Regions from separate parts of the Candidatus Symbiopectobacterium sp. NZEC135 genome, predicted to be linked through region 4. Evidence: predicted binding sites of a transcription regulator. Region 4 holds the regulator's gene; each other region holds the start of a gene.
What was found. The regulator CRP, encoded in region 4, controls carbon source genes, mostly activating them, when cyclic AMP is high. The targets are predictions, from matches to a motif close to ATGTGANNNNNNTCACAT.
Positions count from the first base shown of each region.

Region 1 (4,791 bases), on a different contig from region 4:
GAAGCGGCTTAAAATCTTGTTGATGTAGGCAGCATGTTTCTTGGCATCAAAACCGTAACGCTTAATCAGCACAGCCCCGCTCTCTTCCATCGCTCCACGCACGACAGCGCGCACCTCGGTATCCAAAATAGCATCGCGGATCGTCTGATGACGAGCCTGCTGCCCAAGATACGCAGTAATGGCATGGCCAGTATTGAGTGTAAACAGCTTACGTTCAACGAATGCCATCAGATTATCGGTTAACTCCATACCTGCAATCTGCGGGAGCGGCCCGACAAATTGGGTTTGGTCGACAATCCATTCACTGAAGGTTTCTACCGTCACGGCCAACGGGTCATCCTGGCTCGCTTCCACCGGTGGCACAATGCGGTCTACCGCCGAATCAACAAAACCTACGTGCGCGTTGACCCATGCCTGCTCGTTCTCCGGCAAATGCTTCCACACGTGCTGTTTTAACTGCGTGGTACCGCGCACCATATTTTCACAAGCAATGATATTCAGTGGGCGCGTATTGCCCTGCGCATGGCGCTTTACCAACCCCTGAGCAATGGCACCCGCGATTTTTTCGAGAATTTGCGGCCCTACCGCCGTCGTCACCACATCGGCCTCGGCAATCAGCGCCACGGCTTCCGGGCTCGCACTATGCACCGCGCTGACGTTGCTGACCGTTTCCAACTGCGTCTGCTCGCCGACCACTTTCACCTGATACTGCTTACGGCTGTTGATGGCATCCAGCAGCGGCTGGTTCACATCTGCAAAGGTGAGTTCGATGTTGGCATCTGCCAGCAGTTTTCCGATAAACCCGCGTCCGATATTTCCGGCACCAAAATGTAAAGCTTTCATCATGCGTTAACCTTTAAAAACGATGGCAAAAAAAGAGGCCGCCCGAAGGCGGCGCTGCCGATGTATCAGGCACTCTTTTTCTCGGAGAGCAGGTCCAGCACGTCCTGCACATCCTGGGTCTGCGCCAAACGAGCAATCACGGTGTCATCGTCCAGCGCATTGGTCAGGCGGGTGATCACCGCAATATGTTCGTTATTACGCGCTGCGATACCGATCACCAATTTTGCGACGTCATCTTCATCCTCACCGAAGCGCACCCCCTGCGGATATTGGCAGAAGACGATGCCGGTTTTCAGCACACGATCTTTGGCTTCAATGGTGCCATGCGGCACGGCGATAGATTCGCCCAGATAGGTCGAGGTCAGCTTTTCACGCGCCAGCATCGCATCCACATATTCCGGCTCGACATAGCCACCTTTCACCAGTTGCTCACCGGCAAAGCGAATCGCCTGCTCTTTATCGCTCGCCTGCAAGTTCAGGAATACGTTAGCCGCGCCCAGTTGGAACAAGGTGGCGGCTTGCGGCTCAGCAACCGGTGCAGCAGCAGAGCTGCCACCCGCCGGCTGAGCGGCGGCCAGGCGACTCACCAAATCGCTGTACAACTGGCTGTCGAGGAAGTTGGTCAGCGAGATATGCTGCGCTTGTGGCGCATGGCGCAGGGCGCGTTCGGTCAAATCACGGTGCGTAATCACCAGATCGACATCCTCAGGCAAGCTGTTGATGGCGCTATTGGTGACAGATATTTGCGTCAGCCCGGCATCCTGCACTTTCTTGCGCAATACGCCCGCGCCCATGGCGCTGGAGCCCATGCCAGCATCACAAGCCACGATGATTTTGCGCACGGTGCTCAGATCGCCGCTGATACCGGTGGGTACTGAACCACCTTTGGAAGCCGCTTTCATCTCTTGCACACGGCGTGTGGCTTCATCCAGATCGTCACCCTCTTTTACCTTGGTGCTTTTCAGCAGGATCGCTGACAGCACAAAGGAGACGGCAAACGCAGCAGCAATCGCCACGATATTGGCAAAATATGCCCCTTTCGGCGTCATTGCCAACACGGCCAGAATAGAGCCCGGAGAAGCCGGAGCCGCCAGGCCACCGCCCAGCAGAGTCAGCGTGAACACCCCAGTCATGCCGCCCAGAATCACCGCAATCAGCAGGCGCGGGTTCATCAGCACATACGGGAAATAGATTTCGTGAATACCACCCAGGAAGTGGATGATGGCCGCGCCCGGCGCGGACACTTTGGCATTACCGCGACCAAAGAACATGTACGCCATCAGCACACCCATCCCCGGACCGGGGTTGGCTTCAATCAGGAAGAAAATGGATTTGCCTACTTCCGACGCCTGTTGGATACCCAGCGGCGAGAAGATACCGTGGTTAATGGCGTTGTTCAGGAACAGGATTTTTGCGGGTTCAACGAAGATAGAGGTGAGCGGCAGCAGGTTATTCTGCACCATCAAATCTACACCCGCAGCCAAACCTTTAGATAAAAACGCCACCAACGGGCCAATCGCCAAAAACGCCAGAATAGCCAACAACATGCCAATGATACCGGCAGAGAAGTTGTTCACCAGCATTTCAAAGCCGCTTTTGACCTTGCCATCAACGATGCGGTCAAAACGTTTAATGGTCCATCCGCCCAACGGACCAACAATCATCGCGCCGAGGAACATCGGCATATCAACACCGACGATCACCCCCATCGTGGTGATGGCACCGACCACGCCACCGCGATCGCCCGCCACCAAACGGCCACCGGTGTAACCGATAAGCAGCGGCAGCAGATAGGTGATCATCGGCCCCACCAGCTTGGCAAGTGTCGCATTCGGCAACCAACCGGTTGGAATGAACAACATGGTAATCAGGCCCCAGGCGATAAACGCCCCGATATTGGGCATTACCATGTTGCTCAGGAAGCGGCCAAAATTCTGAACTTTGACCTTGGTATCTGCTGTGAGCATAAAAACACACCCCTATTCAAACGCGCGATCGCAAGCGCGTGTGGTCATTATCGTGAGACGGTGTGACTGCCTTCCGTCGGTAGAGATCGTGCGGACTCTAGCACGTCGGTTTGATACCGCAACCTCACGGCCATATGTGACAAACGTCACACATAATCCCCACATCATTGCTACATTTTAGTGACTGAGTTCACATAAAATCACCGAATGCGGTCAATTCGACGCATCATCATCCGCATCAACGGCAGCACAATGTGACCTTAATCACATTACAGCGCCGTGATTTTGTTCTTGTTATGTGACTCAAATCACTAAATATCATCACCACCTCGCGTTATTGCCCTATAGCGATGGTTTCAACAACGGTAAAAGCGGTGGTAATCCGTTCATCAAGTCGCGCTGCTGTGTTGCCAGAGGCGTAATCAGCGCGTTGTAGCGCACCGCCTGCTGCGCCGTTTCAAACTGCACCTGATTTCCCACAAAAGTGACCTGCTTGCCCTGAGCCGCAAGGAAGTCACCCACTTGCGCCAACTGCTGTGCCAGCGTGGTGGCGGTCGGCACCACGTTCCCTAATGCCGCCGCCGGTTGGGCAACCACTTGCGAGTAAACGCGCTCATACAGCACTTGCACCTCTTGCGGCTGATTCAGATTACGGCGGGCGGAATCTGCCTGGGTTTTTGCCGCCTGCACCTGCTGCCCCAGCAGGTTTATCGCGCCGACAGCGCTACGCACACCGTCACGTTGCGTCAAATAATCCTGTGGCACACGAATCTGAGAAACGTGCTCCAATAACGGTTTGAGGCTCACCGCCAGGCTTTGCCGCAACTGCTGGGAAAAGGTGGTTAAGACGGCGTAATCATTGGCAAAAGGACCTAACCGTTTTTTCTGATCGTCACTCAGTGCAGGCGGCACGCTACCCGGTTGCGATGGCACACTTTGCAATACCGCGATAAACGCTTTGCGCTGATCCGCTTCGCTATCACCACAGGCCGCCAGTTGGAACACCATACCCAACGCCAGCACCAGCAATAGCCAGCGCGAACGCCACCCCATTGTTATCGTCATGCCATACTCCTTATGCACGTCTTATCCGGTGTAGAAGCGGACCACATTGCTCCGCCTTATCCCTAAGCATAGTCGAATCAGCGCGATACCCTCGTTTTTCTGCCAAGCCAGCGGGATACAGAGGATGTGATGGTCAGACAACAGTGCCCTGCTGCAAAATTGAGCAACGCACCCATAACGGTGCAACACCACAGCGCAAAACACCTCTATGGCAGGATTCACTCTATTTCCCGCTGTTTTACAGCGTAATTCAGCAAAAACATCACTCATACCCCAAAATGCAGAGATAAAATCTGCCATTTTTTGCTATTGCGCTGGCGTGATTCTTGCTCAGTGGATATATCCCATCACGACGCAGGAAAGACAGACGATGACACCCGCATTCCATCTTCGCGATCAAAACCCTCTTGGCGATCAAAACGGTTTTCGTTGCGCATCGCGCATTCAGGAACTGGCGCAACACAGTCAGCTGCTGACGGATTGGGCACTGCGCTATGATCAGATCTCTCACGGGCGGTTTGAAGGTAGCCTCAAAGAGGCCTGGCTGGACGGCGTTCAGTTCTACCAAGAGCAACTGTCACAATCGGTGTTTCAACGCGGCCAGGGCCGCACGGGCACGCTCTGCCTCGGGGTGTTTAATGCGCTGTCAGGAGAAGCGCGTTGGATGGGAAACAGCCTGACGCCGCAGGACATTACCTGGTCCTACGACGGCGGCGAGCTGATGCTGCAAACGCCGGAAACCTCTTCGCTGCTGGTATTGAGCATTCCTCTGACGCTGTTATCGGATATCACCGATGAACTGCCGCACCGGGTCTACGCCATTCATCACGATGGCCTTGCCAATCGGCTGCGCGAACACATTCTGGCCATGTTGCACAGCGTGATGGAGCACCCGCTGCAATTTGCGCAACGGCAG
Region 1 covers NZ_JAGFPF010000058.1:12,522-17,312, forward strand. The annotation lists gene J5224_RS19815 (mannitol-1-phosphate 5-dehydrogenase) at 1-843, opposite strand, end outside; gene J5224_RS19820 (PTS mannitol transporter subunit IICBA) at 909-2,810, opposite strand; gene J5224_RS19825 (DUF3053 domain-containing protein) at 3,153-3,875, opposite strand; gene J5224_RS19830 (helix-turn-helix domain-containing protein) at 4,246-4,791, shown strand, end outside.
Region 1: J5224_RS19820 (PTS mannitol transporter subunit IICBA) is a predicted target of CRP. The motif match lies at 3,063-3,080, and genes of this name have one in related genera.

Region 2 (4,791 bases), on a different contig from region 4:
AGCAGCCATCATGGTTTTTTGCAGCAACCGTCATCATTTGTTTTTATCACTGGCTCCTTCCCGCTGCAATCCTTATTACGCTTTCCCGTATAAAACCCGCACGGCGACGGCGTGGAGTTGTCCGTGAAAAGTCCGTATGATGCACGTCCCATAAAAGAGAAAAGTGACAATCATGAGCCAAACGTTCATCCCAGGCAAAGACGCCGCCCTGGAAGACTCCATCGCCCGTTTTCAACAACAACTCCGTGACCTGGGGTTCAACATCGAAGAAGCCTCCTGGCTGAACCCGGTGCCTAACGTCTGGTCCGTGCATATTCGCGACAAAGACTGCCCGCTATGTTTTACCAACGGCAAAGGCGCCAGCAAGAAAGCCGCTCTGGCCTCAGCCTTGGGTGAATATTTCGAGCGTCTTTCCACCAACTACTTCTTTGCCGATTTCTATCTGGGCAAATCAATTGCTAACGGTGATTTCGTACACTATCCGAACGAGCAGTGGTTCCCGCTGCCGGACGATGACAGCTTGCCGCCCGGAATTCTGGATGATCACCTGCGCGCCTTTTACGATCCTGAGAACGAATTAAGCGCCAGCATGCTGGTGGATCTGCAATCTGGCAACGACGAACGTGGCATCTGCGCCCTGCCGTTTACCCGTCAATCCGATGACACCACCGTCTATATCCCGATGAATATCATTGGTAACCTCTACGTTTCCAACGGGATGTCCGCAGGTAACACCGCCAATGAAGCGCGTGTGCAGGGTTTGTCTGAGGTGTTCGAACGCCACATCAAGAACCGTATTATTGCTGAAGCCATCAGCCTGCCAACCATCCCAGACAGCGTGTTGCAACGTTATCCGGGCGTGGTGGAGGCCATCGCCACGCTGGAAAAAGAAGGGTTCCCGATCCTTGCCTATGACGCCTCGCTGGGCGGTAATTATCCGGTGATCTGCGTGGTGCTGTTTAACCCCAGCAACGGCACCTGCTTCGCCTCTTTCGGTGCGCACCCGGATTTCGGCGTCGCGCTGGAGCGTACCGTCACCGAACTGCTGCAAGGACGCGGGTTGAAAGATCTCGATGTGTTTACCCCGCCGAGCTTCGACAATGATGATGTGGCGGATCATGCCAATCTGGAAACCCACTTTATCGATTCCAGCGGTTTGATCTCGTGGGACTTGTTTAAAACTGACGCGGATTATCCCTTTGTCGACTGGAGCTTTAAAGGCAGCACCGAGCAGGAGTTTGCTACCTTGATGGCGATTTTCCACAAAGAGCACAAAGAGGTGTACATCGCCGATTACGAGCACCTGTCTGTTTACGCGTGCCGCATTATCGTGCCGGGCATGTCCGACATTTATCCGGCAGACGATTTGCTGTTGGCAAACAACAATATGGGTGTGCATTTACGCGAGACTATTCTCTCCCTGCCCGGCAGCAAGTGGGAAAAACAGGCGTATCTCGATCTGATTACCCAGTTGGATGATGAAGGTTTCGATGACTTCACCCGCGTGCGCGAATTGTTGGGGCTGGCAACCGGCAAGGATAACGGCTGGCTCACGCTGCGCATCGGTGAATTAAAAGCGATGCTGGCACTGGCAGGCGGCGATCTGGAGCAGGCATTAATCTGGTCTGAATGGACGCAGGATTTCAACGGCTCCGTCTTCAGCCCATCGCGCAGCAACTACTACCGCTGTTTGCAGACGCTGTTGACGCTGGCATTGGACGAAGAGCGCGAGCCCTCACAGTATTACGATGCGTTTGTGAAAATGTACGGCAGCGACACCGTCGACGCCGCGAGCGCAGCGATTGCCGGTGAGCAGTGTTTCTACGGGCTGTTTGACGTCGATGACACCTTCTCCACATTGCCCGCACATCAATCGCTGCTGGCGGCTTACGAGAAACTGCAAGCGGCGAAGCGTCGTTTCTGGGGCTAATGCCGTCTCGCCCGTCCTCCCCGGTTAACGCCGGGGAGCATTCACACAGTAGTGATCTCTAGCGATAACCTTGCTTTTTTCGATCAATTTTCCAGCAACACACCAAATTTCATCATCCAATTATCTTATCGCTGCATAATTCGAATAATTCGGCATTTCGTAGAAAATGAAGAATATTGCACTTATTGTTATTAAATGGTGAATTTTTAATTAATTTGCAGCAACCCATAACACCGAAATGATACAAAAACGCATATCATTTAACTCTTTTTCACGGTATTCTACCCCCTACATTCAACTCTTTTTATAATTTTTAAAATATTTTTTCTTTAATAATTTCAATTACTTAATTAAACTTTGGTGTAGATCGCTGAGGGGTTTCACCCCACTAAATTTTCACGATATGATCCAAGTCAAATTTTGCTTTATACTGCTTTGTTAGTATTCCCTCGCGGATAAATCTTGGAGAACGTTAGTGTGAAAGCTGACAACCCCTTTACACTTTTACTACCAGCAGCCATGGCGAAAGTCGCTGAAGATGCTGGTGTCTATAAAGCTACGAAACAACCCCTGACTACGTTTTTTTTGGCGATTACTGCTGGTGTTTTTATTTCTATCGCCTTCGTTTTTTATATCACAGCCACAACCGGTTCCGCGTCTATGCCTTACGGCATGGCTAAACTGATTGGTGGGATTTGCTTCTCACTCGGCCTGATGCTGGTGGTTGTCTGCGGCGCTGACCTGTTTACCTCAACGGTATTAACAGTGATTGCCAAGGCAAGCGGCCGCATCACCTGGAAGCAACTGGCCTGCAACTGGTGTAACGTCTATGTGGGCAACCTGTTCGGCGCACTGTTTTTTGTCGCCCTGATCTGGTTTGCCGGTGAGCACATGGTCGCCAACGGTGCATGGGGCCTGAATGTCCTGCAAACCGCAGAGCACAAAGTGGAACACACTTTTGTTGAAGCGTTTTGCCTCGGGGTGCTGGCTAACCTGATGGTTTGTCTGGCGGTATGGATGAGCTACTCAGGCCGGACGCTGACAGACAAAATGTTCGCAATGATCCTGCCGGTGGGTATGTTCGTTGCCAGCGGCTTTGAGCACAGTATTGCTAATATGTTTATGATCCCCATGGGGATCGTTATCAAGAATTTCGCGGCGCCCGAATTTTGGGAAGCCATTGGCAAAGCGCCGTCCCACTTTGAGCACCTTACCCTCCACAACTTTATCGTGGACAACCTGATTCCTGTCACGCTTGGCAACATCGTCGGCGGCGGTTTTCTGGTAGGGTTAACATATTGGGTTATTTATTTGCGCGGTGGCGACAAACATTAATCTGTCGCCGACTGCAAATCGGGTTATGAATTCCAAACCAAAGGTAGGTGTAATATGACCGAACTGAATGAAAAATTGGCTAACGCGTGGGAAGGTTTTAGCGCGGGTGAATGGCAGAATGGCGTCAACGTACGTGACTTCATTCAGAAGAACTACGCACCGTATGAAGGTGACGAGTCCTTCCTGGCTGGCGCTACTCCGGCAACCACCAAGCTGTGGGATGCTGTTATGGAAGGTATCAAACAAGAAAACCGCACTCACGCGCCGGTTGACTTCGATACCAACGTTGCAGCCACCATCACCTCTCATGACGCCGGTTATATCGACCAGAGCCTGGAACAAATCGTTGGTCTGCAAACTGACGCGCCGTTGAAACGTGCGCTGATTCCGTTTGGCGGCATCAAAATGGTTGAAGGTTCCTGTAAGGTTTATGGCCGTGAACTGGATCCGCAACTGAAAAAAATCTTCACCGAATACCGCAAAACCCATAACCAGGGCGTATTCGATGTTTACACTCCGGATATCTTGCGCTGCCGTAAATCTGGCGTGCTGACCGGTCTGCCGGATGCTTATGGCCGTGGCCGTATCATCGGTGACTACCGTCGCGTTGCGCTGTACGGTATCGACTACCTGATGAAAGACAAATTCGCTCAGTTTACTTCTCTGCAATCCAAACTGGAAAACGGTGAAGACCTGGAAGCGACAATTCGTCTGCGTGAAGAGATTGCTGACCAGCATCATGCGCTGTCTCAGATCAAAGAAATGGCTGCCAAATACGGCTGCGATATCTCTGGTCCAGCGACCAATGCAAAAGAAGCCGTTCAATGGACTTACTTCGGCTACCTGGCTGCGGTTAAATCTCAGAACGGTGCTGCCATGTCCTTCGGTCGTGTATCCAGCTTCCTGGATATCTTCATCGAACGTGACCTGAAAGCCGGTAAAATCACTGAGCAAGATGCACAGGAACTGATCGACCACCTGGTGATGAAACTGCGTATGGTGCGCTTCCTGCGTACGCCTGAATACGATGAACTGTTCTCCGGTGACCCGATCTGGGCAACTGAATCCCTGGCCGGTATGGGCCTGGACGGTCGTACTCTGGTTACCAAAAACAGCTTCCGTTTCCTGAACACCCTGTACACCATGGGGCCGTCTCCGGAACCGAACATCACTATCCTGTGGTCTGAAAAACTGCCGCTGAACTTCAAAAAGTATGCAGCGAAAGTGTCCATCGATACCTCTTCTCTGCAATACGAGAACGACGATCTGATGCGTCCTGACTTCAACAGCGATGATTATGCTATCGCTTGTTGCGTTAGCCCGATGGTTATCGGTAAGCAAATGCAGTTCTTCGGTGCGCGTGCCAACCTGGCGAAAACCATGCTGTATGCTATTAACGGCGGCGTGGACGAAAAACTGAAGATGCAGGTTGGTCCGAAATCTGAACCGATCAAAGGCGATGTGCTGGACTTTGACGTGGTAATGGACCGTATGGACCATTTCATGGATTGGCTGGCCAAGCAGTA
Region 2 covers NZ_JAGFPF010000015.1:9,636-14,426, reverse strand. The annotation lists gene ycaO (30S ribosomal protein S12 methylthiotransferase accessory factor YcaO) at 173-1,930, shown strand; gene focA (formate transporter FocA) at 2,408-3,265, shown strand; gene pflB (formate C-acetyltransferase) at 3,320-4,791, shown strand, end outside.
Region 2: focA (formate transporter FocA) is a predicted target of CRP. The motif match lies at 2,332-2,349, and genes of this name have one in related genera.

Region 3 (4,791 bases), on a different contig from region 4:
GCAAGTACAAGCGATCCGCCCATAAAGATGTAAGACGCGCCGGGGCCTCCGGTTAGGCCATTCAGATAGCCTACAATCCACGAACCTACAAATGAGCCAAGCGCGCCGAAACTAACAATAAAGGCCATTGCGCCTGCCATAACATTACGAGGGATCATTTCAGGAATAGCGGCAAAGAAGGGGCCATAAGGGGTGTACATTGCCCCACCTGCAACCATCAAAAGTACATAAGACAGCCAGAAATTGGATGCACCAACACTAAAGGAACCAATAAAACAGATAGCACCCAGACCTAAGAAGAGCAGGACAATAATCTTTCGGTTTAGAAACTTATCAGAATACCATGAGGCACTTAGCATCATAGGAACGGCGAGGAGATAAGGTGCTGCTGATAACCAACCGGTAGCGACAATACCCAGCCCAGACGCAGATTTCAGAATCGAAGGTAGCCACATAATGAAACCATACATTCCTATATTCCAGAAGAAATGGATAAAGGATAGTGACAACACTTTTTTGGAGCGAAATGCTTCGCTGTAATTTTTAATTTCTTGGATATTGGTTTGTTCTGCTGCCAATGCAGCTTCAATGTCTTTTTTCTCTTTTTCAGTCAACCACTTGGCGTCAACAGGTCTATCAACAAAAATAAACCACCAGATGGCTGCCCAGATAATTGCGGGTACGCCCTCAATGATGAACATCCCACGCCAGCCAAATGCTTCGACAAGGTAGCCAGAAAGCACGGACATCCACAGCACCGTAATCGGGTTGCCGAGAAAAAGAAACGTATTCGCTTTGGAACGTTCTTTCTTTGTAAACCAGTGACTTAAAAATACCAGCATGGCTGGCATCACAACGCTTTCCGCAACGCCTAAAAGGAAACGAATGATCGCCAAGACTTTGACGTCATGCACCATTCCTGTCGCCGTGGCGAGTATGCCCCACAGTATCAGGCTCCAGAAAATGAGTTTTTTAGCGCTGCGCTTCTCAGCGTAAATTCCGCCTGGAACCTGGAAAAAGAAGTACCCCAAGAAAAATAAGGCACCTAATAAGGATGAAATTCCTGGTGTTATATTCAGATCTTCTGCCAGACCGGATGCCGCCCCAAAACCGTAATTCGCACGGTCCAGATACGCAAGACTATAAGTAATAAAGGCGAGAGGAATCAATTTACGCCAGCGTATCGGCGCTAATTTTGCCTGTATGTTTTGAATCATTATTTATATTCCATGTTATTGTTTTGTAATCTGTATTATTGGGAAATAAAGCAACAATTACAGAACGGATAGCCAGCCGCCATCGACATAAATGATTTGGCCATTAATGTAGTCAGAGGCTTTTGACGATAGGAATACCGCTGTGCCAATAAGCTCTTCCGGACGGCCCCAGCGCTGAGAGGGGTTACTGCTTTTCACCCAACTGTCGAATTTTTCATCTTCAATCAACGCGGTGTTCATATCGGTTAGAATATATCCCGGTCCAATCGCATTGGACTGAATATTAAATTGCGCCCATTCAGCAGCCATTGAGCAGGTCAGCATTTTTATTCCACCTTTCGCCGCAGTGTAAGGTGCAACGGTCGGCCTTGCTGCCTGACTGGTCAATGAACCGATATTGATGATCTTTCCCCCAGTGTTGCGTGCAATCATTCGTTTGGCAGCGGCTCGTGAAACTAAGAAGGCACTTGTCAGGTTCGTGTCGATGACCTTCTGCCAGTTTTCAAGTTCCAGTTCCACCATCGGTTTGCGATATTGAATACCTGCGTTGTTGATCAAAATATCAACGTGAATATTTTGCTCATCCAGTTGGTTGAACGCGTTTTCAATCGCATCTTCTTTCGTTACATCGAAGGCGACGCCATAGGCGGTGTAGCCTTTAGCTCTTAATTTATCAACGGACTCAGTAAGGAGCGTGTCGCGGATATCATTTAGGATAACGTGTGCGCCTTCGGCGGCCAGCCCTTCTGCATAGGCGTATCCCAAACCCCTGGCAGAACCTGTTACCAGTGCCGTTTTCCCCGTTAAGTCAAATAAAGCTGTCATGTCATTTTCCTTATGCTTGATATTTGTATGACGACTGTCTTATTTAAGATTGGATTTTCACTTTTCTAAAATCAACAATACAAAAATGATTTTGCTATGCTGATCACAAACAACACGTGCCATGATTTTATGGGTTGTGTTTATCTTGTTGTTTTAAATGAATAAAATATTTCTCTGTTGATGTTGTTTGATCTCTATCACAGAATGAATGCTCAAGAATATATGGGATGTAAAAAAGTGATATAACACCAAAAGTTGTAGGACGACCTACAAATGTTTCGCCATGTTGTCCTCCTCGGCATGACATGGCGTTGATTTGCTGAATTGAGGAGTTAAAGTGAGTAACCTTAAGATTACCAACGTAAAAACGATTCTTACTGCACCTGGTGGCATTGATTTGGCCGTCGTTAAGGTTGAGACCAACGAACCGGGGCTTTATGGGCTGGGGTGTGCGACTTTCACACAGCGCATTTTTGCTGTGAAAAGTGCGATTGATGAGTACATGGCACCGTTTCTGATCGGTAAAGATCCCACCCGTATTGAAGATATCTGGCAATCCGGTGCAGTCAGTGGTTACTGGCGCAATGGCCCCATCATGAACAATGCGCTGTCCGGAGTGGACATGGCGCTATGGGATATCAAAGGCAAACTTGCGGGAATGCCGGTTTATGAATTGCTGGGTGGAAAATGTCGCGATGGTATCCCACTGTATTGCCATACTGATGGGGGGGATGAAGTGGAGGTGGAAGATAATATCCGCGCTCGTATGGAAGAGGGTTATCAATATGTTCGCTGCCAGATGGGGATGTATGGTGGTGCTGGAACAGACGATTTGAAGTTAATTGCCACTCAACTAGCACGCGCAAAAAATATTCAACCGAAGCGTTCACCAAAAAGCAAAACACCCGGTATTTATTTTGATCCTGATGCGTACGCGAAGAGCGTTCCGCGTTTGTTCGACCATCTGCGTAATAAACTGGGTTTTGGCATTGAATTTATTCATGATGTGCATGAACGAGTAACCCCGGTAACGGCCATCAACCTTGCAAAAACCCTCGAACAGTATCAGCTGTTTTATCTTGAAGATCCTGTCGCCCCGGAAAATATCGACTGGCTGAAAATGTTACGTCAGCAGTCATCTACACCGATCTCGATGGGTGAACTGTTCGTTAACGTGAACGAATGGAAGCCGTTAATTGATAACAAGTTAATTGATTACATCCGATGCCACGTCAGCACGATTGGCGGCATTACACCAGCGAAGAAGCTGGCAGTCTACAGTGAACTGAACGGCGTGCGTACCGCTTGGCACGGACCGGGTGATATCTCTCCCGTTGGGGTTTGTGCCAATATGCACCTTGATCTGAGCTCACCAAATTTCGGTATTCAAGAATATACGCCAATGAATGATGCGTTGCGTGAGGTCTTCTCTGGGTGTCCAGAGATCGATCAGGGTTATGCCTACTTGAATGACAAGCCTGGCCTTGGCATTGATATTGATGAAGAGAAAGCCGCTAAATATCCCTGTGAGGGTGGCATTCCATCCTGGACGATGGCCCGTACGCCAGACGGAACAGCCTCTCGTCCATGAGGTGATACACTACGCAGTATCCCGTTAATGCACATCCCTGCATTTACGGCGTCAACAAGATGTCCGGCCTCTGGCCGGGCTTTTGGGATAATAAAGTCGACACAGCACTAATCTTTTCCCTTTGTCTACTTGATTATCCCACATCAAACACGCAACGCCTGCGCACACGCCCAGGCAGAACTCCACGCCCACTGGAAGTTATAGCCGCCCAGCCAACCGGTAACGTCCACCACTTCACCGATAAAATAGAGGCCCGGCATTTTACTGACCTCCATGGTTTTTGACGATAGCTCACGCGTATCCACACCGCCCAGGGTGACTTCTGCGGTGCGGTAGCCTTCCGTACCGTTGGGTTGCACCTGCCAGGCGTGCAGATTTTCAATGAGCGCCGCGATCTGGGGGGATTGCAACTGTTTAAGTGACACCTCGGGCACCAATCCCAAGGTTTGCAGACACTCCACCAAGCGCTTCGGTAGCCACAGCGCCAGCGTATTTTTCAGGCTCTGATTGGGGTGTGCTGCACGTTGCTCGGCGAGCAGTGCGTTAAGATCGTGCTGTGGCAACAGATTGATCGTCACCCATTCGCCCGGTAGCCAATAGCTAGACAGTTGCAGAATGGCGGGGCCTGAAAGGCCACGATGGGTAAACAGCAGGTTCTCTTTAAAGCTGACACCGTTTTTCGCCGTCACCACCACGGGCACGGAAACGCCAGACAGGGTCTGTATCTGCTCCAATAGCGGTTTATGCAGCGTAAACGGCACCAGCGCGGCGCGTGTCGGCAGCACCTTAATGCCAAACTGCTGTGCGACCTGATAACCGAAGGGCGACGCGCCCAGCCCCGGCATGGAAAGCCCGCCGCTGGCAATCACCACCTGTGGAACCGTGAGCGTGCCAGTGGCAAAGGTGAGGGTGAACGCTGAGTCTGTCCGTTCAATACCCAGGAGTTCGCTGCGTAGACGAAACTGCACGTTACCAAGTTCACATTCGTGCATCAGCATGTCCACAATCTGCTGCGCGCTGTCATCACAAAACAACTGCCCAAGGGTTTTCTCGTGATAGGCAATACCGTGCCGATTGACCAGATCGATAAAATCCCATTGGGTGTAGCGCGCCAGTGCGGATTTGCAAAAATGCGGATTTTCAGACAAATAAGCCGCT
Region 3 covers NZ_JAGFPF010000064.1:19,178-23,968, reverse strand. The annotation lists gene J5224_RS20585 (MFS transporter) at 1-1,217, opposite strand, end outside; gene J5224_RS20580 (SDR family oxidoreductase) at 1,275-2,042, opposite strand; gene J5224_RS20575 (enolase C-terminal domain-like protein) at 2,380-3,633, shown strand; gene J5224_RS20570 (NAD(P)/FAD-dependent oxidoreductase) at 3,777-4,791, opposite strand, start outside.
Region 3: J5224_RS20575 (enolase C-terminal domain-like protein) is a predicted target of CRP. The motif match lies at 2,228-2,245, and genes of this name have one in related genera.

Region 4 (4,791 bases):
AAAACATTATTGAGTCCTTCGTGTTGCGTGAAGGCACGGATTACGGCGAGCAGGAGCGCTCACTGGAGGAAAAAGTCAGGGATATTCGTCGCCAGCTTGCCTCGGGCGACGTGGTGCTGGTGTGGTCAGAACTGCATGAAACGCTGAATATCATGCCGCGCACCCAGCTCAACGAAAATACGCCGTAACGTGATAAATCACCGTTTCCTGACGTGCGGGGGGTCGTCTTGCGCCACCGGGTCTGTTATACAGTGAGAGCCATGTTAGCCAAATGCCTCATCCGACGGAGTGAAACCGCATGTCGCAACAACACCCGATCATTGCCGTTACTGGCTCCAGTGGAGCAGGCACCACCACGACCAGCCTCGCGTTCAGGAAAATTTTCCAGCAGTTGCAGATAAAAGCCGCTTCACTGGAAGGCGATAGCTTTCACCGTTATACCCGGCCAGAGATGGACATGGCGATTCGCAAAGCGAAAGATTTGGGCCGCCATATCAGCTATTTCGGCCCAGAAGCCAACGATTTCAGCCTGCTTGAGCAAGCGTTTATCGACTATGGCCGCAACGGTACCGGAAAAACGCGCAAATACCTGCACACTTACGATGAGGCGATCCCCTACAATCAAGTGCCCGGCACCTTTACGCCGTGGGAACCGATGCAGCATCCTACCGATATGCTGTTTTATGAGGGGTTGCACGGCGCAGTGGTCACCGACCAGTACGATGTTGCCCAGCACGTAGACCTACTGGTCGGCGTGGTGCCCATCGTCAATCTGGAATGGATTCAAAAGCTGGTTCGCGACATCAATGAACGCGGACACTCACGTGAAGCAGTGATGGATTCGGTAGTGCGTTCCATGGAAGATTACATCACCTACATCACGCCGCAGTTTTCTCGCACCCATATCAACTTCCAGCGCGTACCAACTATCGATACCTCAAACCCCTTTGCCGCCAAGGCGATCCCTTCGCTGGACGAGAGTTTTGTGGTGATCCATTTCCAGGGCGTCGAGCATATTGACTATCCCTATCTGCTAGCCATGCTGCAAGGCTCGTTTATTTCACACATCAATACGTTGGTGGTGCCGGGGGGGAAAATGGGTCTCGCCATGGAGCTGATTATGGCGCCGTTGGTAAAGCGACTGGCAGAAGGGCGTAGCGCGGGCTGAGATAACACACACCGCCCGCCAGAAAGCTATGCGACAACGAAGAAAGCTATTCGACTATGAAGAAAACTATACGATAACGAAAAAAACTAGGCGACAGCGATGATTTCGTGGCTGTGCGTGACCTTCACCGCCTTTTCTAACATTAGCGCCACTGAACAATACTTCTCCGCCGACAGCGATACCGCCCGTTCAACCACCTTATCCGTCAGCCCTACGCCCGTGACGATAAAATGCAGGTTGATATGGGTAAACAGACGCGGCGCTTCTTCACGACGCGTGGAGGATAATTTGACTTCGCACCCGGTGATCGTATTGCGGCCCTTTTGCAAAATGGACACCACATCAATGGCGCTACAGCCCCCTGCCGCCATCAACACCATCTCCATCGGACTGGGGGCTTTATCGCCGGCATTGCCATCCATCAGGATCTGATGCCCGGATGACGACTCACCGAGAAAGGTCAGATCTTCAACCCATTTTACGCGCGCTTGCATCCACAACTCCTCAAATTTATTTGAAAATTACTCACTGTTATATATAAAAACCGCCGATAACTAGAGCTTAATCATGCTGAAGCGAGACAACACGAGACAGGCTCGTCAAGCTGTGTTACAAACAGGAATAGAATCCGTTCCTTCAGCTTTATGCTGACGGTAAGAACGGATCGTGACGTCGCCATACAGAAGCCAGTATATTCCCTGACGTCAGTCCGCCAACACGGAATTTTTACTACTAGCACGTTGATACGCCGTACAGGGAACTCTGAACCCTGTAATTTGCGCAGTGAATTACAACAGAGGATAACAGCGAATGGTTCTCGGCAAACCGCAGACAGACCCGACTCTTGAATGGTTCCTTTCTCATTGTCATATTCACAAGTATCCATCGAAGAGCACGCTGATTCACCAAGGTGAAAAGGCAGAAACGCTTTACTACATCGTGAAAGGCTCAGTGGCTGTGCTGATCAAGGATGAAGAAGGCAAGGAAATGATCCTCTCCTACCTCAACCAGGGGGATTTTATTGGAGAACTGGGCCTGTTCGAAGAGGGCCAGGAACGCAGTGCATGGGTGCGGGCGAAAACGGCCTGTGAAGTCGCTGAGATCTCCTATAAGAAATTCCGTCAGCTGATTCAGGTCAACCCGGATATTCTGATGCGTCTTTCCTCACAGATGGCACGCCGCCTTCAGGTGACCTCCCAGAAAGTGGGCAACCTGGCCTTCCTGGATGTGACGGGCCGCATCGCACAGACGCTGTTGAACTTGGCGAAGCAACCCGATGCCATGACGCACCCGGATGGGATGCAAATCAAGATCACGCGTCAGGAAATTGGTCAGATTGTTGGCTGTTCCCGCGAAACGGTAGGCCGTATTCTGAAAATGCTGGAAGACCAGAACCTGATCTCGGCACACGGCAAAACCATCGTGGTGTACGGCACACGCTGATATCACCCGTGCCGCTTAGACAAAAGCACGTTGCGCTGCGCAGCGTGCTTTTGACGAACCTTCCCTACTCCGCTTTCACTACCGCTTCCACCGCCCGCGCGAACCGCGCCATGCCCTGATCGATATCTTCCAGATCAATCACCAATGACGGCACAAAACGCATCACGTTAGGCCCAGCGACCAGCACCATCACGCCCTGCTCCGCAGCAGCAGCAAGGAACTTGCCCGCCTGACCGTGCCATTTAGGCTTCAGTTCTGCGCCAATCAGCAAACCCATACCGCGAATTTGCTCAAAAATACCGTGCTCTTCATTAATGGCCTGAAGAATCGAAACGAAACGCTCGTGGCGCGCTTGTACGCCGGAAAGCACCTGTGGGGTGTTGATGGTGTCTAATGCCGCTTCCGCTACCGCACAGGCCAGCGGATTACCGCCGTAAGTGGTGCCATGTACGCCGACAGTCATCACAGAGGCAACCTCTTCAGTAGTCAGCATGGCGCTGATGGGGAACCCGCCGCCCAGCGCTTTCGCCGTGGTGAGAATATCCGGCGTCACGCCATAGTGCATGTAGGTAAACAGTTTACCGGAACGCCCCATGCCGCTTTGCACTTCATCAAACACCAGCAGCGCATGATGCTGATCGCATAGCTCACGCACGCCTTTGAGGAATTCCGGCGTGGCCGGCGTAATGCCGCCTTCGCCCTGAATTGGCTCCAGCACCACGGCACAGGTATGGTCATCCATCACCGCTTTTACTGCGTCTAGATCGTTAAACGGCACGTGCACGATATCGGCCGGTTTTGGTCCGAAGCCATCGGCGTATTTCGCCTGCCCACCGACCGAGACAGTGAACAAGGTGCGACCGTGAAACGCATTGTAGAACGCAATGATTTTGGTTTTGTACGGGCTGTGGCGCTTAATCGCATAGTGGCGTGCCAGTTTGAAAGCCGCTTCGTTGGCTTCTGCACCAGAGTTAACAAAGAACACACGCTCGGCAAAGGTGGCGTCGATCAGTTTGCTGGCCAGACGCAACGCTGGCTCATTGGTGAAGATATTGCTGGTGTGCCACAGCGTTTCACCCTGCTGCTTTAACGCCGCCACCAGCGCCGGGTGGCAATGACCCAGTGCCGTTACCGCAATCCCACCAGCAAAGTCGATATACTCGCGCCCTTGCTGATCCCATACGCGGCTACCTTTGCCTTTAACCGGCACAAATTGCGCCGGTGCGTATACGGGGAGAATCACCTTGTCATGCGTCGCCCGGGTTACCGCCTTTGAATCTGTTGTCATTTGCTTCCGTCCACACCGCTTAAAGTGAAAATATAATCATCAAATATGCATAAAAAATCAATACGCAAGGTTATAAAATAGCGCGTTATGACAGTCCGTTTTATCGCAACCGGTGCTGATAACCTCAGGTATTAAGGAAATTCTGCAACAATTGATGCCCTTGCTCACTCAGAATACTCTCCGGGTGAAACTGCACCCCTTCTAACGGCAAGGTTCGGTGGCGTATTCCCATGATTTCATCACGCTCGCCGTCACGCTCCGTCCAGGCCGTCACGTCAAACTCGGGAGGCAAAGAGGTGGGGTCGATCACCAGAGAGTGGTAGCGCGTCACCGTTAATGGCAGTGCCAGCCCGTTAAAAACGCCGCTCCCGGTGTGCTGTATCACGGAGGTTTTGCCGTGCATCACTTGGCGCGCCCGCACCACGCGCGCACCAAACGCCTGCCCCATCGCCTGATGTCCAAGACACACGCCAAGAATGGGCAGCTTGCCTGCAAAATGGCGAATCGCCGCCAGAGAAATACCCGCGTCATCCGGCGTGCAAGGGCCGGGGGAGATCACCAGATGCGTAGGGGCCAGCGCTTCGATGTCGCTCAACGTAAGTGCATCGTTGCGTTTAACCAACACCTCAGCGCCCAGCTCACAAAAATACTGGTAGAGGTTGTAGGTGAATGAGTCGTAGTTGTCGATGAGTAACAGCATGCAGAACACGTCTTACGATGGATATATAGGCGGTAGGCTACTGTGCTTGGGTAAGCTTAAGCAATGAATATCTGACTCACCGGAATCATCACCGAAAAAAGTGATAGGTATTTGCCACGCCATCAGTAAAAATACCGGGCAGTAGATTGCCCGGTATTGATGTGCTCTGATTAGAAACGCGCTGCTATATCA
Region 4 covers NZ_JAGFPF010000084.1:5,660-10,450, reverse strand. The annotation lists gene J5224_RS22065 (YheU family protein) at 1-188, shown strand, start outside; gene J5224_RS22060 (phosphoribulokinase) at 299-1,168, shown strand; gene J5224_RS22055 (OsmC family protein) at 1,255-1,662, opposite strand; gene crp (cAMP-activated global transcriptional regulator CRP) at 1,979-2,611, shown strand; gene argD (bifunctional acetylornithine/succinyldiaminopimelate transaminase) at 2,676-3,899, opposite strand; gene J5224_RS22040 (aminodeoxychorismate synthase component II) at 4,024-4,599, opposite strand; gene J5224_RS35825 (carbohydrate-binding protein) at 4,784-4,791, opposite strand, start outside.